2 regions of the Actinacidiphila sp. DG2A-62 genome follow, and region 2 is predicted to be linked to the other one. Evidence: predicted binding sites of a transcription regulator. Region 2 holds the regulator's gene; the other holds the start of a gene.
What was found. Region 2 encodes HrcA, which represses chaperone genes, less so after heat shock. Its sites were predicted from a motif close to TTNGCACTCNGNNNNNCNGAGTGCNAA; they were not measured.

Region 1 (11,972 bases), 820 kb from region 2:
TCCGGCGAGGGCCCGCAGCGCCACGCGTCGTTCCGCGCGGTCATGGAGCACCTCTACCGCGGCTTCCACGCGCTGCGCCGCCCGGCCGGCGCCACCCGCGACCACTGGGACGGCGAGGTCGAGCGGGCCCGCCGCGCCGCGCTGGCCGGCGCGGTCGACGAGCCGCTGTCCGTGCTCGCCGAGGCGCAGGCGTACGGCAGCGAGCGCGCCAAGCTGCTGCGGATGCAGCTGCGGGGCATGCTCGGCGACTGGTACACCGTGGGTCTGACCAGCCTGCTCTGGCGCAGGAGCGGAGATGTCGCGCTGCTGGGCAGCCCGCTGTTCGCCGCCGAGCTGATGCCGCTGCTGTTTCGCCGCGAGGACCACCACCAGCCCTACGAGCTGCGGCTGCTGGACCGGGTCCGGGAGATCGCGCCGCCGCCGGTCCGCGCGCTGATCGACGACTACGCCGCCCGGCGCGCCCGCCCCGGCTTCCGGCTGGTCTTCGGCGGCGGCCCGGAGTTCGACGCCGCGGTGCACGCGGTGGCCGACCGGCTCGCCGCGCACCCGGCCTTCCACACCCCCGACCGGCCGCGGGTCAGCGCGCACCAGGCGATCCTGATAGGCGCGGGCAGCGCGCCGCCGCGTCCCCCGGAGGCCCAGTCCCGCACCGCGACCGCCGCGACCGCCGTGACCGCCACGGCTGCCGCGGGCGACCGGGCGCACACCCGCACCCGCGCCCGCAGGCCGCGCCGCGGCCACGAGGAGCCCGCCGCCACGTGGAGCGACCGGGCGGACCGGGTTGACCGGGTGGACCGGGCCGACCGGAGCGATCGGGCGGACCCGCGCCGGACGCGGGCCGAGCGCGCCGCGCTGTGCGAGGAGGCCTGGCCCGAGCTGCGCGCGGCGATACGCCTGTGGCGGCCGGTCTGCGAGGACCACGTCGCGCCGATATCCCTGTTCGCCGATCCGGTGCTGGCCCAGCTGATCACGCGCGAGCGCGGCCGGGAGATCCTGGCGACGCCCCGCGGCTGACGGCCGGCTACGACGGCCGCGGTGCGGCGCCGCCGAGCGCGGTGAGCTGGTCGAGGAACCAGGCGGCCGGCGGCAGCGCGGTGGCCGCGTCGGCGAGCCGCTTGGTGCGGTCGGCCCGCTCGGCCTCCGGCATGGTCAGCGCCTCGTTCAGCGCCTCCGCGGTGCCCCGGACGTCGTACGGATTGACGGTCAGCGCGGCCTCGCCCAGCTCCTCGTGGGCCCCGGCCTCGCGGGAGAGCACCAGCGCCACACCGTTGTCGGCGAGCACCGGGACCTCCTTGGCGACCAGGTTCATGCCGTCCCGGATCGGGTTGACCAGCGCGACGTCGGCCATCCGGTAGGCGGCCAGCGAGCGGGCGAAGTCGTCGTCGACCTTCAGCAGCACCGGCTGCCAGCCGTCGACGCCGAACTCGGCGTTGATCTCCTCGGCGAGCCGGGAGACCACGGCGGTGTACGCGCGGTACAGCTCCAGGTCCTGCCGGGAGGGGTAGGCGAAGGCGACGTGCACCACCCGCTCGCGCCAGCCCGGCCGGTCCCGCAGCAGCCTGCGGTAGGCGTGCAGGCCGCGCACGATGTTCTTGGACAGCTCGGTGCGGTCCACCCGGACGATCAGCCGGCGCCCGGGCTGGCCTCGGCCCGCAGCGCCGCCATCCGCTCGGCCACGTCGTCGCGGTGCGCGCGTTCGCGCAGGAAGTCGGCGTCCGCGCCGAGGCCGTGCACGCCCAGCTCGGTGGTCCTGCCCCGGTGCGTGACCGTGCGGCCGCCGCCGGGCGTCCGCGCGACGGTCGCGCCCAGCACGTCGGCGCAGCACGCGGCGAAGGCGTCGGCCCAGCGGTGGGTGAGGAAGCAGGCCCGGTCCGCGCCCAGGATGCCTTCGAGCACCTGCCGCGCGACGTCGTCCGGCAGCAGCCGGTAGTAGTCCGGCGGCGCCCACGGCGTGTGCGAGAAGTGGCCGATCCGCAGGTCGGGGCGGCGCTCGCGGAGCAGCGCGGGCACCAGCGCCAGGTGGTAGTCCTGCACCAGCACCGCGGCGCCGTCCGCGGCCTCCTGCGCGAGGGCGTCGGCGAACGCGGTGTTGTACGCCTCGTACGCCGCCCACTGGGCCTCGAAGTCCTCGTCGAAGACGGGTTCCAGCGGCGTCTGGTACAGCATGTGGTGGACGAACCACAGCACGGAGTTGGCGATGCCGTTGTACGCGGCGGCGAAGACCTCCGGCGCCACGTCGATCATCCGCGAGCCGGGTTCGGTGACGCCTCGGCGCACCGCCTCGCGGTCGCCGTCGGAGAGCGCGGCGCACACCCACAGCGCGCCGGCCTCCGGGCCGATCGCGCTCAGGCCCGAGACCAGGCCGCCGCCGCCCCGCCTTCTGCTGACCTGGCCGTCCGGCTCCACGGTGTACGAGACCGGACCACGGTTCGATGCGACCAGCACGGCAGCGGTGCGCTGCGTTCCCTCCATGCCCAGTGCCTAGCCACCCGCCCCACCCCTCAAACCTCCCGCCTCGGCGCTGGGCGCTGACCTTTCCCACGCACACCCCGCGGTGCGTCAGCCGGACGCTGGGCGTCAGGCCCGCAGGGGCGCGGCCTACCGTGCGCCAGCGCGACGCTGAGTTCAGGGGCGCGGGGAACTGCGCGCTCAACCGTCCACCGGCCGGTGGTCCGGATCGGACCGATCTGCCCCTTCGGGACGGCGGCGACCTGCGGGCCGCAGATGGGTTGCTGGGGGTACCTCCCGGACGGAGTCTGGGGGAGCAGTTCCCCGCGCCCCTGGGGGGCGAAGCCCGGCGCCGAGCCGGCCGGGGGCGCCACGCCCGGAGAAACGCAGCGCCGCGGGGCGAGCTATGCCGCGCGGCGGTCGCGGTATTCGGGGACCTCGCGCATCGGCGGGCGCTCCTCCGTGTCCACGGAGTACGTGGCCGGCACGAACGCCCCGCCCGCACGGGCGAACTGCGTGAGCCGGGGCCGCACCAGGTGCCCGCGGGCCATCCGCAGCTGCGCCGTGCGGTAGATCGCCGCCGCCATCCGCCCCAGCGCCTGCCCGTCCTGGTGCCGGTGGTGCCGCACCCCCACGTCCACCTGGGCGAGGGCGTCCAGACCGACCAGGCCCAGCGCGTCGATCAGCATGCCCAGCTCCACCCCGTAGCCGACCGGGAACGGCAGCCGCTCCAGCAGCGAGCGCCGCGCCGCGTACTCCCCGCCGAGCGGCTGCACGAAGCCGGCCAGCCGCGGCCAGTGGAGGTTGAGCAGCGGCCGCGCCACCAGCTCGGTGACCCGGCCGCCGCCGGCCGGCACCACCGTCCCGCCGGTCTCCAGCGGCCGGTCGTACATCGCCTTGACCAACTGCACCGACGGCTCGGTCAGCAGCGGCCCGACGATCCCCGACACGAAGCGCGAGTCGAACTCGCGCAGGTCCGCGTCCACGAAGCAGACGATCTCGCCGCGGGTGACCAGCAGCGACCGCCACAGCACCTCGCCCTTGCCGGGTTCGGCCGGCAGCCGCGGCAGGATCTCGTCGCGGGAGACCACCCGGGCGCCCGCGTCCGCCGCGACCCGGACCGTGCCGTCGCGCGACCCGGAGTCGACCACCAGCAGCTCGTCCACCAGCGGCATCCGCTCACTCATCAGGTCGCGGCGCACCGCCGCGACGATCGCGCCGACCGTCGCCTCCTCGTCCAGCGCCGGGAGCACCACGCTGACGGTGCCGCGCTCGCCCGCCGCGCGCTTGGCGGCCAGCAGCGCGTCGAGCGGCCGGTCGGCCGCCGACCACGACCGGCGCTCCAGCCAACGCTCCACCTCATCGAGCACGTGCGCATCTCCCTGCTATGGCCGGTGTCCCCGGCCGGGCCGGCGTCTCGCGGTACGGACCCGCCTGCTCGGCTGCCCGGTTCGTCGGTTACAGTCTTGAACAACGCGTACGGCGACCGCATGCCGGGGTCGTGCGCCGACAACTGCATACCGCTCATCCAGAGGGGCAGAGGGAACGGCCCGTTGAAGCCCCGGCAACCCTCCCGCCGACCGCGAGGTCACACGGTGGGGAAGGTGCCAATTCCGGCTCGCGCACGCGACGTGCGGCGCGAGGAAGATGAGGAGAAAGGGCCTCGCCACCATGGCTGCGCACACAGTCGACCACGTTCCCGCCGCCGCCTCCGGCGCTCCTTCCGGGGAGCCCGCCGCCGCGGGCGCGCACACCTCCACCGACGCCGCCCCCGCACCGTTCGGACCCGCCGCGGCCCTGTCCTGCCGCGAGTGCGGCACCCGCTTCCCGCTCAGCCCGATCTTCGCCTGCCAGGAGTGTTTCGGGCCGCTCGAAGTGGCCTACGACCTGCCGCTCGGCGACCCCGAGGCGCTGCGCCGCCGGATCGAGGCCGGCCCCACCAGCATCTGGCGCTACGCCCCGCTGCTGCCGGTGCCCGCCGACGTCGCCGACCGGCCGAACCTCAACCCCGGCTGGACCAAGCTGGTCAGGGCCGACAACCTGGCCCGCGAGCTGGGCATCACCGGCGGCCTGCACGTCAAGGACGACTCCGGCAACCCGACGCACTCCTTCAAGGACCGCGTCGTCGCCATCGCCCTGGAGGCCGCCCGCACCTTCGGCCTGACCACGCTGTCCTGCTCCTCCACCGGCAACCTGGCCGGCGCGGTCGGCGCCGCCGCCGCCCGCGCGGGCTTCCGGTCCTGCGTCTTCATCCCGCACGACCTGGAGGCCGGCAAGGTCGTCATGGCCGCGGTCTACGGCGGCGAGCTGGTCGGCATCGAGGGCTCGTACGACGACGTGAACCGTTTCTGCTCGGAGCTGATCGGCGACCCGATCGGCGAGGGCTGGGGCTTCGTCAACGTCAACCTGCGGCCCTACTACGGCGAGGGCTCCAAGACGCTGGCCTACGAGATCGCCGAGCAGCTCGGCTGGCGGCTGCCGGACAACCTGGTGGTGCCGATCGCCTCCGGCTCCCAGCTCACCAAGATCGACAAGGGTCTCAAGGAGCTGATCGCGCTCGGCCTGGTCGAGGAGAAGCCGTACAAGATCTTCGGCGCCCAGGCTGCGGGGTGCTCCCCGGTCTCGGCGGCCTTCAAGGCCGGCCACGACGTGGTCCGCCCGGTCCGGCCGGACACCATCGCCAAGTCGCTGGCGATCGGCAACCCGGCCGACGGGCCGTACGTCCTGGACATCGCCCGGCGCACCGGCGGCGCGGTGGAGGACGTGGACGACGCGCAGATCGTGGACGCGATCAAGCTGCTGGCCCGCACCGAGGGCATCTTCGGGGAGACCGCGGGCGGGGTGACCGTCGGCGTGCTGAAGAAGCTCGTCGAGACCGGGCAGCTGGACCCGGCCACCGAGACCGTCGTGCTCAATACCGGCGACGGTCTGAAGACCCTCGACGCGGTGGCGCCCACCACCGGGCCGACCGCTGTCATCCGTCCCACCCTTGACGCGTTCCGAGAGGCTGGCCTCGCATGAGTGCTTCCGTACGTATCCCCACGATCCTGCGCACCTACACCGGCGGACAGGCGGAGGTCCCGGCCGAGGGCGCGACCCTCGCCGAGGTCATCGAGTCGCTGGAGAAGAATCACGCGGGCATTTCGGCGCGCGTTCTCGACGACGCCGGAAAGCTGCGGCGTTTCGTGAACGTGTATGTCAATGACGACGATGTCCGCTTTTCCGACGGCCTTGCCACGGCGGTCCCCGACGGCGCCAGCGTGTCGATCATTCCGGCGGTGGCCGGCGGCTGAACGGGCTTCCGCACGCGTCCGACGGTGCCCCGTCCACCCCCGGGTGGGCGGGGCGCCCGCGCGTTCGGCACATGGTTGAATCCCTGTACAGTTGCCCCGGGCAACTGCTGGGGGACTGCGGTGGGCCGATGAACCAGTGCGGCGATTTATCGCCAAATTCACGTTCTATAAATACCTTTTACGGTAATCTGTCCGGTCCGAGTTGACCCGCATTATCGTTTTTTCTCGGGGCATATCCGATCGGTCACGCCAAGAATTCTCGTCCAATTGACCTGTTGCGGTGGGCATCCGTGCAGATACATTCAGCCGCGGTCGACGCGTTCCGGCGCACGCCCCCCACTGTCCTCACCGGTCCGCCGGTAAGGGGTGCAACGGGGGGTGAGGTCTGACCCGGGCCCGCGAAGTGCGGGGCCGCGATAGGGCCAGCAATAGGGGAGTTAGGAATGGCTCAGGGCACCGTCAAATGGTTCAACGCGGAGAAGGGCTACGGCTTCATCGCGGTCGACGGTGGTGCGGATGTCTTCGTCCACTACAGCGCGATTCAGATGGACGGCTACCGCACCCTGGAGGAAGGCCAGCGAGTCGAGTTCGAGATCTCGCAGGGTCAGAAGGGGCCGCAGGCGGACATGGTCCGACTGGCAGGCTGAGCATCCCGGCGCGTTCGGCCATCGACGCGGCGCTTCACGCCGGCGGGCCCGCATCCCCTCGGGGTGCGGGCCCGCCGTGCGTCCCGGCCCGGCCCGTCCGCGGCCGGCCGGTGCGGGCGCGCGGGTGTCGCGGGGGTCCTCGGCGGGTCCGCGCGCCGGCGGTCCGCGGCCTCCGGGGCGGCCTCGGGGATGCCGCGGGCGCTTGCACTCCCAGGGGGTGAGTGCTAATCATTGGCGTTAGCACTCTACGCATGAGAGTGCCATTCGGACCGGGTCGTGAGGCCCGCCGGACGCCGGACCGATCCGGTGGCCGGCGGCCGTCCGTCGCGGGCACTGCGCGGTCCTGCAGTAATTTCCGTCCCGGGAGGACCACTTCACATGGCCAAGATCATCGCGTTCGACGAGGAGGCGCGGCGCGGTCTCGAGCGCGGGATGAACCAGCTCGCCGACGCCGTCAAGGTCACCCTCGGCCCCAAGGGCCGGAACGTCGTCCTCGAGAAGAAGTGGGGCGCCCCCACGATCACCAACGACGGCGTGTCCATCGCCAAGGAGATCGAGCTCGAGGACCCGTACGAGAAGATCGGCGCCGAGCTGGTCAAGGAGGTCGCGAAGAAGACGGACGACGTCGCCGGCGACGGCACGACGACCGCGACCGTCCTGGCCCAGGCCCTGGTCAAGGAGGGCCTGCGCAACGTCGCGGCGGGCGCCAACCCGATGGCCCTCAAGCGCGGCATCGAGAAGGCCGTCGAGGCCGTCTCCGCCGCCCTGCTGGAGCAGGCCAAGGACGTGGAGACCAAGGAGCAGATCGCCTCCACCGCCTCCATCTCCGCCGCCGACACCCAGATCGGCGAGCTGATCGCCGAGGCCATGGACAAGGTCGGCAAGGAAGGCGTCATCACCGTCGAGGAGTCGCAGACCTTCGGGCTGGAGCTGGAGCTCACCGAGGGCATGCGCTTCGACAAGGGCTTCATCTCCGCGTACTTCGCGACCGACCTGGAGCGGATGGAGGCGTCGCTCGACGACCCGTACATCCTGATCGTCAACTCCAAGATCTCCGCGGTGAAGGACCTGCTCCCGCTGCTGGAGAAGGTCATGCAGTCCGGCAAGCCGCTGCTGATCATCGCCGAGGACGTCGAGGGCGAGGCCCTGTCCACCCTGGTGGTCAACAAGATCCGCGGCACCTTCAAGTCCGTCGCCGTCAAGGCCCCGGGCTTCGGCGACCGCCGCAAGGCCATGCTGGGCGACATCGCCATCCTCACCGGCGGCACGGTCATCTCCGAGGAGGTGGGCCTGAAGCTGGAGAACGCGGGCCTGGACCTGCTCGGCCGCGCCCGCACCGTGGTCATCAGCAAGGACGAGACCACCATCGTGGACGGCGCCGGCGACAGCGAGCAGGTCGCCGGGCGGGTCAACCAGATCCGCGCCGAGATCGAGAACAGCGACTCGGACTACGACCGCGAGAAGCTCCAGGAGCGCCTGGCGAAGCTGGCCGGCGGCGTGGCCGTCATCAAGGCCGGCGCGGCCACCGAGGTGGAGCTCAAGGAGCGCAAGCACCGCATCGAGGACGCGGTGCGCAACGCCAAGGCGGCCGTCGAGGAGGGCATCGTCGCCGGCGGCGGCGTGGCCCTGCTGCAGGCCTCCGCGGTGTTCGAGAAGCTGGAGCTGGACGGCGACGAGGCGACCGGTGCCAACGCGGTCAAGCTCGCGCTGGAGGCCCCGCTGAAGCAGATCGCGGTCAACGGCGGCCTGGAGGGCGGCGTGATCGTCGAGAAGGTGCGCAACCTTCCCGTCGGCCACGGCCTCAACGCCTCCACCGGCGAGTACGTCGACATGATCGCCGAGGGCATCATCGACCCGGCGAAGGTCACCCGCTCCGCGCTGCAGAACGCGGCGTCCATCGCCGCGCTCTTCCTCACCACCGAGGCGGTCATCGCGGACAAGCCGGAGAAGGCGCCGGCGGCTGCGCCGGGCGGCATGCCCGGCGGCGACATGGACTTCTGAGCCTCCGGCTCGGACAGCTCCGGGAACGGCGCCCCCTCCCGCCAGGGAGGGGGCGCCGTTCCGCGTCCCGGCAGCGCCGGGCTTCAGCCCCGGGCTGCGCCGGGCTTCAGCTGCGGGGGCGCCGTTCCCCCCGCCCCCAGGGGGGTTGACGTCACGCGCTCACTCCGCGGGGGCCGCCGCCTCGATCGCGGCGCGGAGGTGTCCGTGGGACTCGTCGAGCAGCCGCGCGGCGGCCCCCGCGTCGACCTGCGCCAGCAGGATCAGGATCGCGGGCTTCACCTCGCCGTCCGTCGCGGTCAGCGCCGCCTCGATCGCCGCGTCCCCCGCCCCCGTCGCCAGCGCGACGATCCGCCGCGAGCGCGCCCGCAGCTTCTCGTTGGACGCGCGGACGTCCACCATCAGGTTCCCGTAGGTCTTGCCCAGGCGGATCATCGTGATCGTCGAGAGCATGTTCAGCACCAGCTTCTGCGCGGTGCCGGCCTTCAACCGGGTGGAGCCGGAGAGCAGTTCGGGCCCGACCACCACTTCGATGCGGTGGTCCGCGGCAGCGCCCAGCGGCGAGCCGGCGTTGCACGACAGCCCGACGGTCAGCGCGCCCACCCCCTTGGCGTAACCGACCGCGCCGACCGCGTACGGCGTCCTCCCCGACGCCGAGATGCCGACCACGCTGTCGGCCGCGGTCAGGCCCAGCGCGGCGAGGTCCGCGCCGGCCAGGTCGCTGCTGTCCTCGGCTCCCTCGACCGAGGTGACCATCGCCCCGGGGCCGCCGGCGATCAGGCCGACCACCTCGCGTCCCGGCGAGGTGTTGAAGGTCGGCGGGCACTCGCTGGCGTCCAGGACGCCGAGCCGCCCGGCCGTGCCGGCCCCGGCGTAGACCAGCCGGCCGCCGCGCGCCATGCGCTCCGCGATGCCGTCGATGGCCGCCGCGATCGCGGGCAACTGCCCGGCCACCGCGGCGGGCACGGTGAGGTCCTCGCCGTTCATGAGCCGCGCGATCTCCAGCGTGGGCAGCCGGTCGATCTCGGCGAACTCGGGCCGGAACGCCTCGGTGGTCAGCGACTCCAACTCGCGGCGCAGCTCGGTGTACTGGGTCATATGCGGCTCGTTCATCCTTCTCGCATTGGTCAGGTGCGGTGGGGGATCAGCGGGGGTCGGCGGGGTCGGCGGGGTCGGCGGTACAGGGTCAGGCGCGGCCGGACCGCGGGGTGTGCCGGTGCGCGAGCGCCTCGTACGACGCGGACAGCGCGGGCGCGGCGTCCTCGTAGGTGCGCTGGGCGACGCCTATGAACAGGCAGTCCACCACGAGGAGTTGGCTGGTCCTGCTGGACATCGCGGCCGGCCGCAACTCGCTCTCCCGGGAGCTGGCGGTGGTGAGCACCACGTCCGCGTACTGGGTCACGGCGCCGTCGGCGCGCCCGGTGATCGCGATGGTGGTCGCGCCGCGGTCGAAGGCGGCCCGCAGCGGCTCGATCACGTCGTGCGTGCTGCCGGAGTGGGTGATGGCCAACGCGACGTCGCCAGGGCGCAGTTGGACGGCGTTGGTGACCGCCAGGTGCGGGTCGGCGTGGGCGTGCGCGATCAGCCCGATGCGCAGCAGCTTCTGCGCCAGGTCCTGGGCGACCAGTCCGGAGGCGGCCATCCCGTACACGTCGGTGCGCCGGGCGGCGGCCAACGCGGCCACCGCGGCGTCGAGTTGGCCGGTGTCGAGCTGGGCCGCGGTGTCGGCGAGGGTCTGCTGCTCCTCGACGGCGAGCTTGGCCACGACGTCGCCGAGCGGGTCGTCGACGGCGATGTCGGCGGTGACCGCGGGCGGCGCGCCGGTGGCCTGCTGGGCGGCGAGCGCGGCGAGGGCGAGCCGCAGGTCGCGGTAGCCGGGGTAGCCCAGCAGCCGCGCGGTGCGGACGACGGTGGCCTCGCTGGTGCCGGTGCGCACGGCCAGCGCGGTGACGGTCAGGTGCGAGCAGCCGGCCGGGTCGCCTGCCACGGCTTCGGCGACGCGCTGCATTGAGCGCGTCATCGACGGGGCGAGGGTGCGGACCTTGGCGGCCAGGGCCCCCGGGTCGGGGGGCGTGACGGGGAGGACGGGCGCGCCGGGCACGCCGCGGAGGGCGCGGACGCTCGGGGGGAAAGTTTCCTTCACGCTATAGGTCACCTTGTGAAAGGTATTTTCAGGCGGGACCCACCGTCAAGGGGCCGCGCTTGCGACAATGGGCCGCATGGACGGTGGAACGAGCGGCCCCGAGGAGCGGGGCCACGCGGACGGCCCCGGCGGCGGCCCGGACCCCGGCGGCGCGCCGGGGGGCTCCGGTGAGAGCCGGGGCTTCGGGGACGCCCAGGAACCCGGCGACGGCGCGGAAGCCGCCGGCCCCGGGCTGGAAGCGGTGATGCACGGCGCCCGCGCCCTGGTCCTCGCCGACCTCGCCGCGCGCGGCGTCGCGGAGCCCGAGGTCGTCTCGCTGCTGGAGGACGCGGTGAGCAGCCGCCGCTGGTGGCTGCGGCAGTGGCCGGACGGCGCGCCCTACGTGCCCGGTCTGCTCGCCCAGGACGTGCAGGACGCCCTGCTGGAGACCCGCGGGCGCTGGCCGCTGTGCCCGCGCTGCGAGGAGCCGCACGCGCTGGCCGTCGAGCCCGAACTCGGCGAGGACCCGCACTGGGTGTGCGAGGCGCGCGGCGACGCGGTCGCCCCGCTCGGCTCGCTGGGGGCGTGAGGCCGCCGGTGTCCGTCTACATCGACCCCCCGACCTGGCCCGGCCACGGCCGCCTGTGGTCCCACCTGGTCAGCGACCTCTCCTACGACGAGCTGCACGCCTTCGCCGCCCGCCTCGGCGCGCCGCCCCGCGCCTTCGAGCGCGACCACTACGACATCCCCGCCGCGCGCTACGCCGACGCGGTGCGCCTCGGCGCGATCGAGATCGGCAGCAAGGAACTCGTCGCCCGCCTCACCCGGGCCGGCCTGCGCCGCCGCAAGTACGACGCCGGCCGCTAGGGCGGACGCCGTGCGCCGCCCCGGCCCGGGGCGCGCGCCACGTCAGGCCGGGGCGTGCAGCAGGGTGCGCAGCTCGCGGGCTCCGGGGGTGCGGGGGTGGCGGGAGGTGAGGTCGTCGGCGATGCGGCGGATCGCCGGGCGGTCGCGGACCTCGGCGGGGCTGGCCCGGTAGGCGGTCAGCAGGGACTGGGCGGTCTGGGCGGGGCGCTGCCACGCCCACCACGCGCGCGCCATGTCGGTGGCCATGCGGGCCTTGCGCTCGGGGGTGGGGAACTGCTCGGCGCGCAGGTTCCTGCCGGCCTCCAGGGCCGCGCCGGCGTCGCCGAGCGCCCAGTGCACGCCGACGGCGTAGAGGTCGACGGCGGCCGGGCTGATGGTGAACAGCCGGCCGGTGGGCGCGACTTCGGGCAGCCGCCGGGCCGCGCGCCGCGCCTCCTCGGTCATCGCCAGCGCGTCCGCCCGCTGCCCGCCGCGTGCCGCGGTGTACGCGAGGGTGCACAGCATCTGCGCGTACGCCGCGGAGGCCGCCCCGGCGCGCAGCCCGGTGGCCTCGACGTCGGCCGCGGCCCGGACCATCAGCCGCTGGGCGGCCGGGCC
Region 2 (11,972 bases):
AAACCTCGATCAACTCGGCGTCGCGGTGCGGTGGACGCACCGGCCCAGACCGGATACGTCGAAGACGGTGCGCCCGGCCACCTCGGCGGTGAGCCGGCCGCGCACGCAGGTGTCGTCCTGCTGCTCGGTCACCGTGCCCTTGACGGTGATCTTGCGCTGGTCGTCGGTGCGGCCGAGGCAGTCGACCGTGGCCCGGCGGTCGCCGGTCGAGGCGCCGCAGGAGAGCCACTGGACCTTCACGTGGTCGTTCTTCAGCGCGCGGGTGGCCAGTTGGTCGGTGGTCACCGACACCGAGCTCTCGGCGAGGCCGTCGGCGGGGTCGCAGCCCGACGCGCCCACCAGCAGGGCCGCGGTGGTTGCGGTGAGTGCCGTGACCGCCCAGATCTTCCCGTTCCGTACCATCACTCCACGGTGCGCCCGTGACGGACCGTGGTCCATCCCCCGGACGGCCGATACCGGCCCCTACGGGTCCCCGTGCGAGTGACGCGCGCCGCGCGGGAGTTGACGCGCGGTCAGGACCAGCGGCCGGTGCGGGCCAGCAGCAGCGCGGTCGCCGCGACGCCCGCGGTGGAGGTGCGCAGCACCGTGGGACCCAGCCGGTACGGCGGCGCGCCCGCCTCGGCGAAGGCCGCCAACTCCTCCGGCGACACGCCCCCTTCGGGCCCGACGACCAGCACCAGCGAGCCGGCGCGCGGCAGTTCGGCGGTGGCCAGCGGCGCCGAGCCCTCCTCGTGCAGGACCGCGGCGAAGTCGGCGCCGCGCAGCAGCTGCGCCACCTGGCGCGTCGACATGGGCTCGGCGATCTCCGGGAAGCGCAGCCGACGGGACTGCTTGGCCGCCTCGCGGGCGGTGGCGCGCCACTTGGCCAGCGCCTTGGCGCCGCGCTCGCCGCGCCACTGGGTGACGCAGCGGGCGGCGGACCACGGCACCACCGCGTCCACGCCGGCCTCGGTCATGGTCTCCACGGCGAGTTCGCCGCGGTCGCCCTTGGGCAGCGCCTGCACCACGGTGACCGAGGGCGCGGGCGGGGCCTCGGCGCGGACCTCGCGGACGTCGACGTGCAGCACGTCCTTGCCCTCGGCCGCGGCCACCGTCCCGTAGGCGCCGCGCCCGGCGCCGTCGGTCAGCACGACCTCCTCGCCGGGGGCGAGCCGGCGCACGGACACCGCGTGGCGGCCCTCCGGGCCGTCCAGGGTCAGCCGCGCGGGCGGGCGGAAGCCGGCGGCGTCGCCGGAGCCGCCGGGGGCCGCTGGGCCGTATGGGCCGCCGGAGCCGTGCGGGCCTTGAGGGGCCGTCAGCGCGTCCAGGGACGCCGCCGGGACCAGGAACACCGGCGCGGTCACGTACGCGCTCCCCCGGCCGCTTCCAGCTCGGCGACCAGCGTCTCCACCAGCGCGCCCGCGGACAGCTCCCGGGCCAGCCGGTGGCCCTGGCCCGCCCACAGCGCCATGCCCTGCGGGTCGCCGGCCGCGGCGGCGGCCTTGCGCAGCGTCGAGGTCAGGTGGTGGATCTGCGGGTAGCCGGGCGGCGCGTAGGGGCCGTGCTCGCGCATGAAGCGGTTGAGCAGACCGCGGGCCGGGCGGCCGGAGAACGCGCGGGTCAGCTCGGTGCGGGCGAAGACCGGGTCGGTGATCGCCTTCTTGTGCAGCGGGCTCGCGCCGGACTCCGGGGTGACCAGGAACGCGGTGCCGAGCGACGCGGCGTCCGCGCCGGCCGCGAGCACCGCGGCGATCTGGCCGCCGCGCATCAGCCCGCCGGCCGCGATGATCGGCAGCTGCACGGCCTCGCGCACCTGCGGGACCAGCGTGAGCAGGCCCATCCCGGCGCCGTCGGACAGCGGGTCGTCGCGGTGCGTGCCCTGGTGGCCGCCGGCCTCCACGCCCTGCACGCACACCGCGTCGGCGCCGGCCCACTGCGCGGCCAGCGCCTCGGCGGGCGAGGTGACCGTCACCACGGTGAAGGTGCCCGCCTGGGCGAACGCGTCGAGCACCGCGCGGTCGGGGCAGCCGAAGGTGAAGCTCACCATCGGGACCGGGTCCTCCAGCAGCACCGCGACCTTCGCGTCGTACCCGTCGTCGCCGCCGACGTCCGGGTCGCCGAGCGCGGTGGCGTACCAGGCGGCCTCGCCGGCCAGCTGCTCGGCGTAGACGGCGATCGCCGAGGGGTCCGCGGTGGGCGGCTGCGGCATGAACAGGTTGACGCCGAAGGGCCGCGAGGTCAGGTCGCGCAGCTGGCGGATCTCCTGGTACATCGCCTCCGAGGTCTTGTACCCGGCGGCCAGGAACCCCAGGCCGCCGGCCGCGGACACCGCGGCGGCCAGCCGGGGGTTCGACGCGCCGCCGGCCATCGGGGCCTGCACGATCGGATACGCCGAGAACGCGGCGAGTTCGTCCATGACCTCATGGTGTCACGCGCCCCCGGCCCCCTCGACGCAGGGCGTCGGCCCTCCCCCCGCCGGACCTTGCCCCCCAGGGGCGCGGGGAACTGCGCGCTCAGCCCACCACCGGGCCGGTGGTCCGGATCGGCAGCCACAGCCCCTTCGGGCCGGTGGCGACCAACCCCCGCGTGGGAGCCGGTGAGGGTACCTCCCGGACGGAGTGCTGGGGGAGCAGTTCCCCCGCGCCCCCGCGGCGCCGAAGCCCGGCATCCGGGCGGCACCCGGGCGGCGGGAGACGCCAGGAGGCCGTTCTAACGGCCGTTGAACGCGTCCTTGAGGCGGGAGAAGAGGCCCTGCTGACCGGGCGCGAACTGACCGGTCGGCCGCTCCTCGCCGCGCAACTGCGCGAGCCGCCGCAGCAGCTCCTCCTGCTCCGGGTCGAGCTTGGACGGCGTGAGCACCTCGACGTGCACGACCAGGTCCCCCCGGCCGCCGCCGCGCAGGTGGGTGATGCCGCGCTGGTGCAGCGGGATCGACTGCCCCGACTGCGTGCCCGGCCGGATGTCGACCTCCTCCAGCCCGTCGAGCGTCTCCAGCGGGCACTTCGTGCCCAGCGCCGCCGCGGTCATCGGGATGGTGACCGTGCAGTGCAGGTCGTCGCCGCGGCGCTGGAAGACCGGGTGCGGCACCTCGCGGATCTCGACGTAGAGGTCGCCGGCGGGTCCGCCGCCGGGGCCGACCTCGCCCTCGCCGGCCAGCTGGATGCGGGTGCCGTTGTCGACGCCCGCGGGGATCTTGACGGTGAGGGTGCGGCGGGAGCGGACCCGGCCGTCGCCCGCGCACTCCGGGCACGGCGTGGGCACGACCGTGCCGAAGCCCTGGCACTGCGGGCACGGCCGGGAGGTCATGACCTGGCCCAGGAAGGACCGGGTGACCTGGGAGACCTCGCCGCGGCCGCGGCACATGTCGCAGGTCTGCGCGGAGGTGCCGGGAGCCGCGCCCTCGCCGTTGCAGGTGCCACAGGTGACCGCGGTGTCCACCTGGATGTCCTTGGTGGTGCCGAACGCCGCCTCGTCCAGCTCGATCTCCAGCCGGATCATGGCGTCCTGCCCGCGCCGGGTCCGCGAGCGCGGGCCGCGCTGCGAGGACTGGCCGAAGAAGGCGTCCATGATGTCGCTGAAGTTGCCGAAGCCGGCCCCGAAGCCGCCCGCGCCGCCGCCACCGCCCGCGGCGGACAGCGGGTCGCCGCCGAGGTCGTAGACCTGCTTCTTCTGCGGGTCGGAGAGCACCTCGTACGCGGCGTTGATCTCCTTGAACCGCTCCTGGGTCTTGGGGTCCGGGTTGACGTCCGGGTGCAGTTCGCGGGCGAGGCGGCGGAACGCCTTCTTGATCTCGTCCGGTCCTGCGTCGCGGCGCACGCCGAGCACGGCGTAGTAGTCCGTGGCCACTTACGACTCCGCCAGGATCTGTCCGACGTAACGTGCCACTGCGCGTACCGCTCCCATCGTTCCGGGGTAGTCCATGCGGGTCGGTCCGACCACGCCGAGTTTGGCGACTGCCTCGTCGCCCGAACCGTAGCCGACCGCCACCACGGAGGTGGAATTGAGGCCCTCGTGAAAATTCTCATGCCCGATGCGCACGGTCATCGACGGGTCCCAGGTCTCGCCCAGGAGCTTGAGGAGGACCATCTGCTCCTCCAGCGCCTCCAGCACCGGGCGGATGGTCAGCGGGAAGTCGTGGTTGAAGCGGGTGAGGTTCGCCGCGCCGCCGAGCATGATCCGCTCCTCCTTCTCCTCCACGAGGGTCTCCAGGAGGGTGGCGAGCACGGTGGCCACCGCCGGCCGGTCGTCGGGCTCGAAGCCCTCGGCCAGGTCCTGCACCAGCGGCGGCACGTCGCTGAAGCGGCGGCCGACGACCCGGCTGTTCAGCCGGGCCCGCAGGTCGGCCAGGACGGTCTCGCCGACCGGGCCCGCGCAGTCGACGATCCGCTGCTCGACCCGGCCGGTGTCGGTGATCAGCACCAGCATCAGCCGGGCGGGCGCCAGCGAGAGCAGTTCCACGTGGCGGACCGAGGAGCGGGTCAGCGAGGGGTACTGCACGACGGCGACCTGCCGGGTGAGCTGGGCGAGCAGCCGGACGGTGCGGCCGACCACGTCGTCCAGGTCGACCGCGCCGTCCAGGAAGTTCTGGATGGCCCGGCGCTCGGCGGCCGACAGCGGCTTGACGCCGGCGAGCTTGTCGACGAAGAGCCGGTAGCCCTTGTCGGTGGGGATGCGGCCGGCGCTGGTGTGGGGCTGGGCGATGTAGCCCTCCTCCTCCAGCACGGCCATGTCGTTGCGCACCGTGGCGGGCGAGACGCCGAGCTGGTGCCGCTCGGTCAGCGCCTTGGAGCCGACCGGCTCCTCGGTGCCGACGTAGTCCTGGACGATGGCACGCAGCACCTCAAGCCTGCGTTCGCTGAGCATCGCGCACCTCCAGCCGCGGGTCCCGGACCTGCTGCCTGGCACTCCGCGGTTTCGAGTGCCAGCTTTCCCGCAGCCAGTGTACGGCGAGGCGGCGAGGGCTCGGCAAGAGCGGCTCCGTATTCGGTCATCCTCGGGGCGGTACGGTCGCCCCCGTGGATGTCGACGAGAACGCGCGGGGCCGGCCGGGACGGCCCGTCCGGGGACTCGGTGTGGGAGCAGCTGGCCCCCGGGGTGGCCCGGCGGCGGCTGCCGTTCCTGGACGTGACGGTGGGGCTGGTGGTGGGCGCGGACGCGGCGCTGCTGGTGGACACCGGGTCGACGCTGCGCGAGGGCGCGGAGCTGGCGGAGCAGGCCGCGGCGCTGACCGGGCGCCCGGTCAGCCATGTGGCGCTCACCCACGGCCACTTCGACCACGTTCTCGGCGCGGCGGCGCTGCCCGGGGCGCGGGTGTACGGGCACCGGGCGCTGCCGGCGTACCTCGCCGGGGAGCGGGAGGCGCTGCGCGCGGACGCGGTGCGGCACGGCGTCGGCCCGGAGGAGGCCGCGGCGGCGGCGCGCTCGCTCGCCGTGCCGGACACGACGGTCGACGGCGCGCTGGCGCTCGACCTCGGGGAGCGGCCGGTGCGGCTGGTGCACCCCGGTCCCGGGCACACCGCGCACGACCTGGTGGTGCTGGTGCCGGGCGCGACGGCCAGCGACCCGGCGGTGGTCTTCTGCGGCGACCTGGTCGAGGAGTCCGGCGACCCGCAGGCCGACGACGCGGCGGTCCCGGCCCGCTGGCCCGGCACGCTGGACGCGCTGCTGGCGCTGGGCGGGGAGACCGCGCGGTACGTGCCGGGGCACGGCGCGGTGGTGGACGCGCGGTTCGTCCGGGAGCAGCGGGACGCGCTGGCGCGGAGGTTCGGCGCGGGGCCGCGGTAGCGGAGGGGCGGGGCGGCGCGGCGATGCGCGGCGGCGCGGCGGCGCGGCGTGACGATGCGCGGCGGCGCGGCGTGACGATGCGCGGCGGCGCGGCGTGACGATGCGCGGCGGCGCGGCGTGGCGATGCGCGGCGGCGCGGACGGCGGGGCCGACCCGCCGGGGAGGCGACCGGCACGGTACCGCGACCGGCCGGGCGGCCCTGGCTACGATCTCCCCCATGCGCAGCCGCAGTTACGACGCCGATCTCACCCCGCCGTGGAAGAAGCAGGCGCCCGCGCCCGAGGTGGCCGCCGAGCGGGACCTGGTGGTCGAGGAGGCCGCGACGGGCTTCTGCGGGGCCGTGGTGCGGGTGGAGAAGACCGCCGAGGGGCTCACCGTCACCCTGGAGGACCGGTTCGGCAAGCTGCGGGTCTTCCCGATGACCCCGCGCGGCTTCCTGATCGACGGGAAGCCGGTGACGCTGGTGCGCCCGCGGGCCGCGGCCCCCGCGCCGCGCGGCCCGCTGCTGTCGGCGTCCGGGTCGATCGCGGTCACCGGCGCCACGGCCCGGGTCGCCCGGGCGGGCCGGATCTACGTCGAGGGCCGGCACGACGCCGAGCTGGTCGAGCGCGTCTGGGGCCACGACCTGCGGGTCGAGGGCGTCGTCGTGGAGTATCTGGAGGGCGTGGACGACCTGCCGGCCGTGGTCGAGTCCTTCGGCCCGGGCCCGGGGGCCCGCCTCGGCGTCCTGGTGGACCACCTGGTCCCCGGCTCCAAGGAGTCGCGGATCGCCGCCTCGGTCACCGGCCCGGACGTCCTGGTCGTCGGCCACCCCTACATCGACGTGTGGGAGGCGGTGAAGCCGGCCTCGGTCGGCATCCCCGGATGGCCCCGGGTCCCGCGCGGCGAGGACTGGAAGATCGGCGTCTGCCGCGCCCTCGGCTGGTCCCACCTGACCACCGGTGAGGCGTGGCAGCGCATCCTCGCCTGCGTGAGCAGCTACCGCGACCTCGAACCCGAGCTCCTCGGCCGGGTGGAGGAGCTGATCGACTTCGTGACGGAGCCGGGCGCCTAGCTGTATTGCCCTGTCCGGTCCGGTCCGCCCCGGGGCGCGGCCCGGGAGCGGCGCTAGTCGACCAGGTCGCGGACCACGGCGTCGGCGAGGAGGCGGCCCTTGAGGGTGAGGACGGCGCGGCCCTCGGCGTAAGGGGCGGGCTCCAGGAGGCCGTCCGTCACCGCGCGGGCGGCGGCGCGGGCGCCCTGGGGGGCCAGCAGGTCCAGCGGGCAGCCGGCGGCCAGGCGCAGCTCCAGGAGGATGCGCTCGACCCGGCGGTCCTCGGCGGTGAGCAGTTCGCGGCCGGCGCCGGGGCTGCGGCCCTCGGCGAGCGCCTGGGCGTAGGCGCCGGGGTGCTTGACGTTCCACCAGCGGACGCCGCCGACGTGGCTGTGCGCGCCGGGGCCCGCGCCCCACCAGTCCGCGCCGGTCCAGTACAGCTCGTTGTGCCGGCAGCGGCCGGCCGCCGAGGCGGCCCAGTTGGACACCTCGTACCAGTGGAAGCCCGCGGCCGCCAGGCGCTCCTCGGCGATCAGGTAGCGGTCGGCGTGCTCGTCGTCGTCGGTCGGCGGGACCTCGCCGCGCCGGATGCGCTGGGCCAGCCGGGTGCCGTCCTCGACGATCAGCGCGTACGCCGAGACGTGGTCGGGCCCGGCGCCCAGGGCCGCGTCCAGCGAGGCCCGCCAGTCGTCGTCGCTCTCGCCGGGGGTGCCGTAGATGAGGTCGAGGTTGACGTGCTCGAACCCGGCCGCGCGGGCCTCGGCCACGCAGCGCTCGGGCCGGCCAGGGGTGTGGGTGCGGTCCAGCACGCGCAGCACGTGCTGCCGGGCGCTCTGCATGCCGAAGGACACCCGGGTGAAGCCGGCCGCGCGCAGGTCGGCCAGGTAGGCGGGGTCGACGGACTCCGGGTTGGCCTCGGTCGTCACCTCCGCGTCCGGCGCGAGCCCGAACTCCTCCCGGATCGCCGCCAGCATCCGCCCGAGGTCGGCCGCGGGCAGCAGCGTGGGGGTGCCGCCGCCCACGAACACCGTCTCCACCCGCCGCGGGTCGTCCCCGAGCGCCTTGCGGGCCCGCCGCACCTCCTCGACCAGCACGTCGGCGTAGTTCTCGCGCGAGGCGAGCGCGCCGCCGGAGCCGCGCAGCTCGCTCGCGGTGTAGGTGTTGAAGTCGCAGTACCCGCAGCGCGTCGCGCAGTACGGCACGTGCAGGTAGAACCCGAGCGGCCGGTCGGCCGCCCCGGCCAGGGCGTGCGGCGGCAGCGCGCCGTCGGCGGGCACGGGCTCGCCGTCGGGGAGTACGGAAGGCATCCCCCCAGTATCCGCCACCGGCGGGCGTTCCGGCGGCCGGCGAAGGAGCGGCCGTCAGGCGCGCAGCACCAGCAGCGCCAGGTCGTCGGCGGGCGGGGCGTCGTCGAAGTCGTGCACGGCCCGGCGGATCCGCTCGGCGACGTCGGCCGCGGCCAGCCCGCGGCACTCCCGCAGCGCCGCCGCCAGGCCGTCGTCGTCGTCGAACTGCCGCCGTCCGTGCCGCCGCTCGGTGACGCCGTCGGTCACGCACAGCAGCACGTCGCCGGGCGCGAGGTCGAGGCGCTGGCTGGTGTAGCGGGCGTCGTCGGAGATCCCGAGCAGCAGTTGCGGCTCGGCCGCGGGCCGCACGGTGCCGTCCGCGGCGAGCAGCAGCGGCAGCGGGTGCCCGGCGGAGGCGATCGTGCAGCGCGCGCCGAGGAACGCCCCGGGGCCGGGACCGGAGCCCGGGGCGGAGGCCGGGCCGGGGCCGGGATACGGGTCGGGGTACGGGTCGGGGCGGCCGGGCGCGTACGGCGTGACCTCGCCGTACAGCAGGGACAGGAACCGGCCCTGGCCGGTGTGCCACGCGGTGGTCTCGGCGAGCAGCGCGGTGGCCGCCTCGTCGGCGAGGGCCCGGTTGAGCCGGTCCAGCACGTCGGCGACGCCGTACCCCTCGCGGGCCAGCAGCCGCAGCACCGGGCGGGCGATGCCGGCCAGCGACGCCGCCTCGGGGCCGCTGCCGCAGACGTCGCCCAGGGCGAAGCACCAGCGGCCGTCGCCGGCCGGGAACAGGTCGTAGAAGTCGCCGCCCACCCAGTCGCCGGCGGCCGGCTCGTAGACCACCGCGTGCTCGACGCCGGGGATGCGGCCGGCCGCCGGCGGCAGCAGGCCGCGTTGCAGGACCGTGCTGATCATCGCCTGGCGGGCGTACTGCCGCGCGGTGCCGAGGGCGAGCGCGACCCGGCGGGCGAAGTCGTCGATCAGGCCGGCCGCCCCGTCCGGCAGCCCGAGCAGCCCGGAGCGGCCGAGCATCAGCGTGCCGTGGCAGTGGCCGCCGGCCACCAGCGGCACGGCCGTCGCGCCGAACGGATCGGCGAGCGGCCTGCTCCCCCACGTCCCGTCCTGCGCGGGCGCGGGCGGCGGCGACTTCTCCAGTACGGCCCGCAGGTCGTCGGCCGACTGCTCCGAGCGGTGCCAGACGTGGGCCAGCCGGGGCGCCGCGCCCGGCGGGTACAGCCACACCGCGCACCAGTCGGCGAGCCGCGGGACCAGCAGCTGGGCGGCGAGCGAGGCGACGTTGTCCTCGTCGAGCTGCCCGGCCAGCAGCTCGGAGGCCTCGGCGAGGAAGGACAGCGAGCCGCGGCTGATCCAGTCGGGGTCGGCGCGGCGCGGCGGCGCGGGCAGCGCGGGGGCGAGCAGCTGCGTCGGCCCGTCGGGCGGCGCCGCGGCCGGGGCGTCGGCGGCCAGGTCGATCCGGCACCAGACGGTCTTGCGGTCGCGGCGGTAGCTGACGCCCCAGGCGTCGGCGAGCCCGGCGACCAGGTGCAGGCCGCGGCCGTCCTCCGCGGCCTCCGGCGGCGGGGCGGCGCGCGAGCGCAGGACGCGGGCGGGGTGGTGGTCGGTGACGGCGAGGAACAGTTCGGGGCCGGCCGCGGGGTCGAGCCGGCAGAGCAGGTCGACGCCGGTGCCGGCGTGCACCACGGCGTTCGTCACCAGCTCGCTGAGCAGCAGGGTGCCGTCGTCCACGGCACGCTCGGGGAAGCCGGGCGGCGCCCAGGCGGCCAGCGCGGTGCGCAGGAAGCGGCGGGCCGCGCCGGCGGCGAGCTCGTTGCCGGGCAGGCTGGTCCGCAGGGCCGTCCGCCCGTCCTGGACGCGGGGGGCGGGCGCGGCCGGCGAGGCTTCCGTGACGCTCATCGTCTCAGCGTCGCAGGCCCCGTCGGCTTTCCCGGCCGCCCGGGTCCGGCGTCCCCCGTTCGTGCGATCCGCCGCCGGCCGCGCCCCCGGTCGCGCCCCCGACTGCGCTACTCTGCGCGCCGGCGCGGGGCGGGGCGCCGACCCGGTCCCGCGGGTGCGGCGCCGGCCCGGTCTCAGGCCTCGCGCGTGCCCGCGTACATCTCGTCGATGAGCGGCGCGAACTCCCGCTCCACGACGGGGCGCTTGAGCTTGAGCGACGGCGTCAGGTCGCCGTGCTCGACGTCGAGGTCGCGCGGCAGGACGCGGAACTTGCGGATCTGCTGCCAGCGCTGCAACCCCTCGTTGAGGCGCTGCACATAGCCGTCGACCAGCTCGCGCACCGCGTCGCTCGCCACCACCTCGGCGTACGGCCGGCCCTTAAGGCCGTTCTCCGCCGCCCAGGCCAGGATCGCGGGCTCGTCGAGCGCGAGCAGCGCCGTACAGAAGTTGCGGCCGCCGCCGACGACCAGCACGTTGCTGACGTACGGGCACACCGCCTTGAACTGGCCCTCGACCTCGGCGGGCGCGATGTACTTGCCGCCGGAGGTCTTGATCAGGTCCTTCTTGCGGTCGGTGATCTTCAGGAAGCCGTCGGGCGACAGCTCGCCGATGTCGCCGGTGTGGAACCAGCCGTCCGGCTCCAGCACCTCCGCGGTCTTCTCCGGCAACCCGTGGTAGCCCTGCATGATGCCGGGGCCGCGCAGCAGGATCTCGCCGTCCTCGGCGATCCTGACCTCCAGGCCGGGCAGCGCCTTGCCGACCGTGCCGGTGCGGTAGGACTCGCCGGGGTTGCAGAAGCTGGCCGCGCTGGACTCGGTGAGGCCGTAGCCCTCCAGGATGTGGATGCCGGCGCCGGAGAAGAAGTAGCCGATCTCGGGGGCGAGCGCGGCCGAGCCGGACACGCACGCGCGCAGCCGGCCGCCGAACGCCTCGCGCAGCTTGGCGTAGACCAGCCGGTCGGCGACCGCGTGCTTGGTGCGCAGGCCCAGCGGGGCGGTGGGCACACCGGTCAGTCGCATGCTGTTCTGGGTGGCCTTGGCGTACTCGCGGGCCACCTCGGCGGCCCACTGGAAGATCCGGTACTTGGCGGCGCCGCCCTCGCGGGCCTTGGCCGCGACGCCGTTGTAGACCTTCTCGAAGATCCGCGGCACGGCGGCCATGTACGTGGGCCGCACCACCGGCAGGTTCTCGATGATTTTGTCCACCCGGCCGTCGACGGCGGTGACGTGGCCGACGGTGATCTGGCCCGCGGTGAGCACCTTGCCGAAGACGTGCGCGAGCGGCAGCCACAGGTACTGCACGTCGTTCTCGTCCAGCAGTTCGATCGCCTCGATGGCGCGGCCCATGTACGACCAGGCGTCGTGCGGCAGCCGGACGCCCTTGGGGCGGCCGGTGGTGCCGGAGGTGTAGATCAGGGTGGCGAGCTGGTCGCGGCCGATCGCGGCGACGCTCTCGCGGACCGCCTCGGGGTGCTGCTCCAGGTAGGCGGCGCCGCGCTTCTCCAGCTCCTGCAGCGACAGCACCCAGCCGTCGCCGTCGGGGTCGGCCGCGTCGGCGGTGTCGATGACCACGACGTGCGCGAGCTCGGGCAGTTCGGCGCGGCGCCGGCGGGCCTTGTCGACCTGGGCGGCGTTCTCCGCGATCAGTACCCGGCTGCCGGAGTCGGCGAGGATGAACGCGGTCTCGTCGGCGTTGGTGCTCGCGTAGACGGTGGTGGTGGCAGCGCCCGCGCACAGCACGGCGAGGTCGGCGAGGATCCAGTCGACCCGGGTGTCGGAGGCGATGGCCACCCGCTCCTCGGGCCGCACGCCGAGGTCCATCAGGCCGGCCGCGATCGCGAAGACCCGCTCGGCGGCCTGGCCCCAGGTCACCGACCGCCACTCGTCCGGGCCCTGCCCGTCGGCCGGCGGCACCGGGTAGCGGTACGCCTCGGCGTC

Region 1: groL (chaperonin GroEL) is a predicted target of HrcA. The motif match lies at 6,626-6,652, and genes of this name have one in related genera.

The regions. Positions count from the first base shown of each region.
Region 1 is NZ_JAYMGI010000002.1:3,450,739-3,462,710, reverse strand. It holds gene VSR01_RS15120 (hypothetical protein) at 1-1,014, shown strand, start outside; partial or broken gene VSR01_RS15115 (alpha,alpha-trehalose-phosphate synthase (UDP-forming)) at 1,022-2,472, opposite strand; gene VSR01_RS15110 (glucosyl-3-phosphoglycerate synthase) at 2,853-3,818, opposite strand; SAM riboswitch class I at 3,970-4,102, shown strand; gene thrC (threonine synthase) at 4,096-5,469, shown strand; gene VSR01_RS15100 (ubiquitin-like small modifier protein 1) at 5,466-5,741, shown strand; gene VSR01_RS15095 (cold-shock protein) at 6,185-6,388, shown strand; gene groL (chaperonin GroEL) at 6,767-8,389, shown strand; gene murQ (N-acetylmuramic acid 6-phosphate etherase) at 8,549-9,484, opposite strand; gene VSR01_RS15080 (MurR/RpiR family transcriptional regulator) at 9,573-10,541, opposite strand; gene VSR01_RS15075 (hypothetical protein) at 10,774-11,097, shown strand; gene VSR01_RS15070 (DUF4031 domain-containing protein) at 11,106-11,375, shown strand; gene VSR01_RS15065 (helix-turn-helix domain-containing protein) at 11,418-11,972, opposite strand, start outside.
Region 2 is NZ_JAYMGI010000002.1:2,628,787-2,640,758, forward strand. It holds gene VSR01_RS11725 (hypothetical protein) at 10-402, opposite strand; gene VSR01_RS11730 (16S rRNA (uracil(1498)-N(3))-methyltransferase) at 513-1,199, opposite strand; gene VSR01_RS11735 (nitronate monooxygenase) at 1,340-2,395, opposite strand; gene dnaJ (molecular chaperone DnaJ) at 2,689-3,825, opposite strand; gene hrcA (heat-inducible transcriptional repressor HrcA) at 3,826-4,842, opposite strand; gene VSR01_RS11750 (MBL fold metallo-hydrolase) at 4,999-5,763, shown strand; gene VSR01_RS11755 (DUF3097 domain-containing protein) at 5,981-6,817, shown strand; gene hemW (radical SAM family heme chaperone HemW) at 6,871-8,103, opposite strand; gene VSR01_RS11765 (ATP-binding SpoIIE family protein phosphatase) at 8,158-9,996, opposite strand; gene VSR01_RS11770 (AMP-dependent synthetase/ligase) at 10,170-11,972, opposite strand, start outside.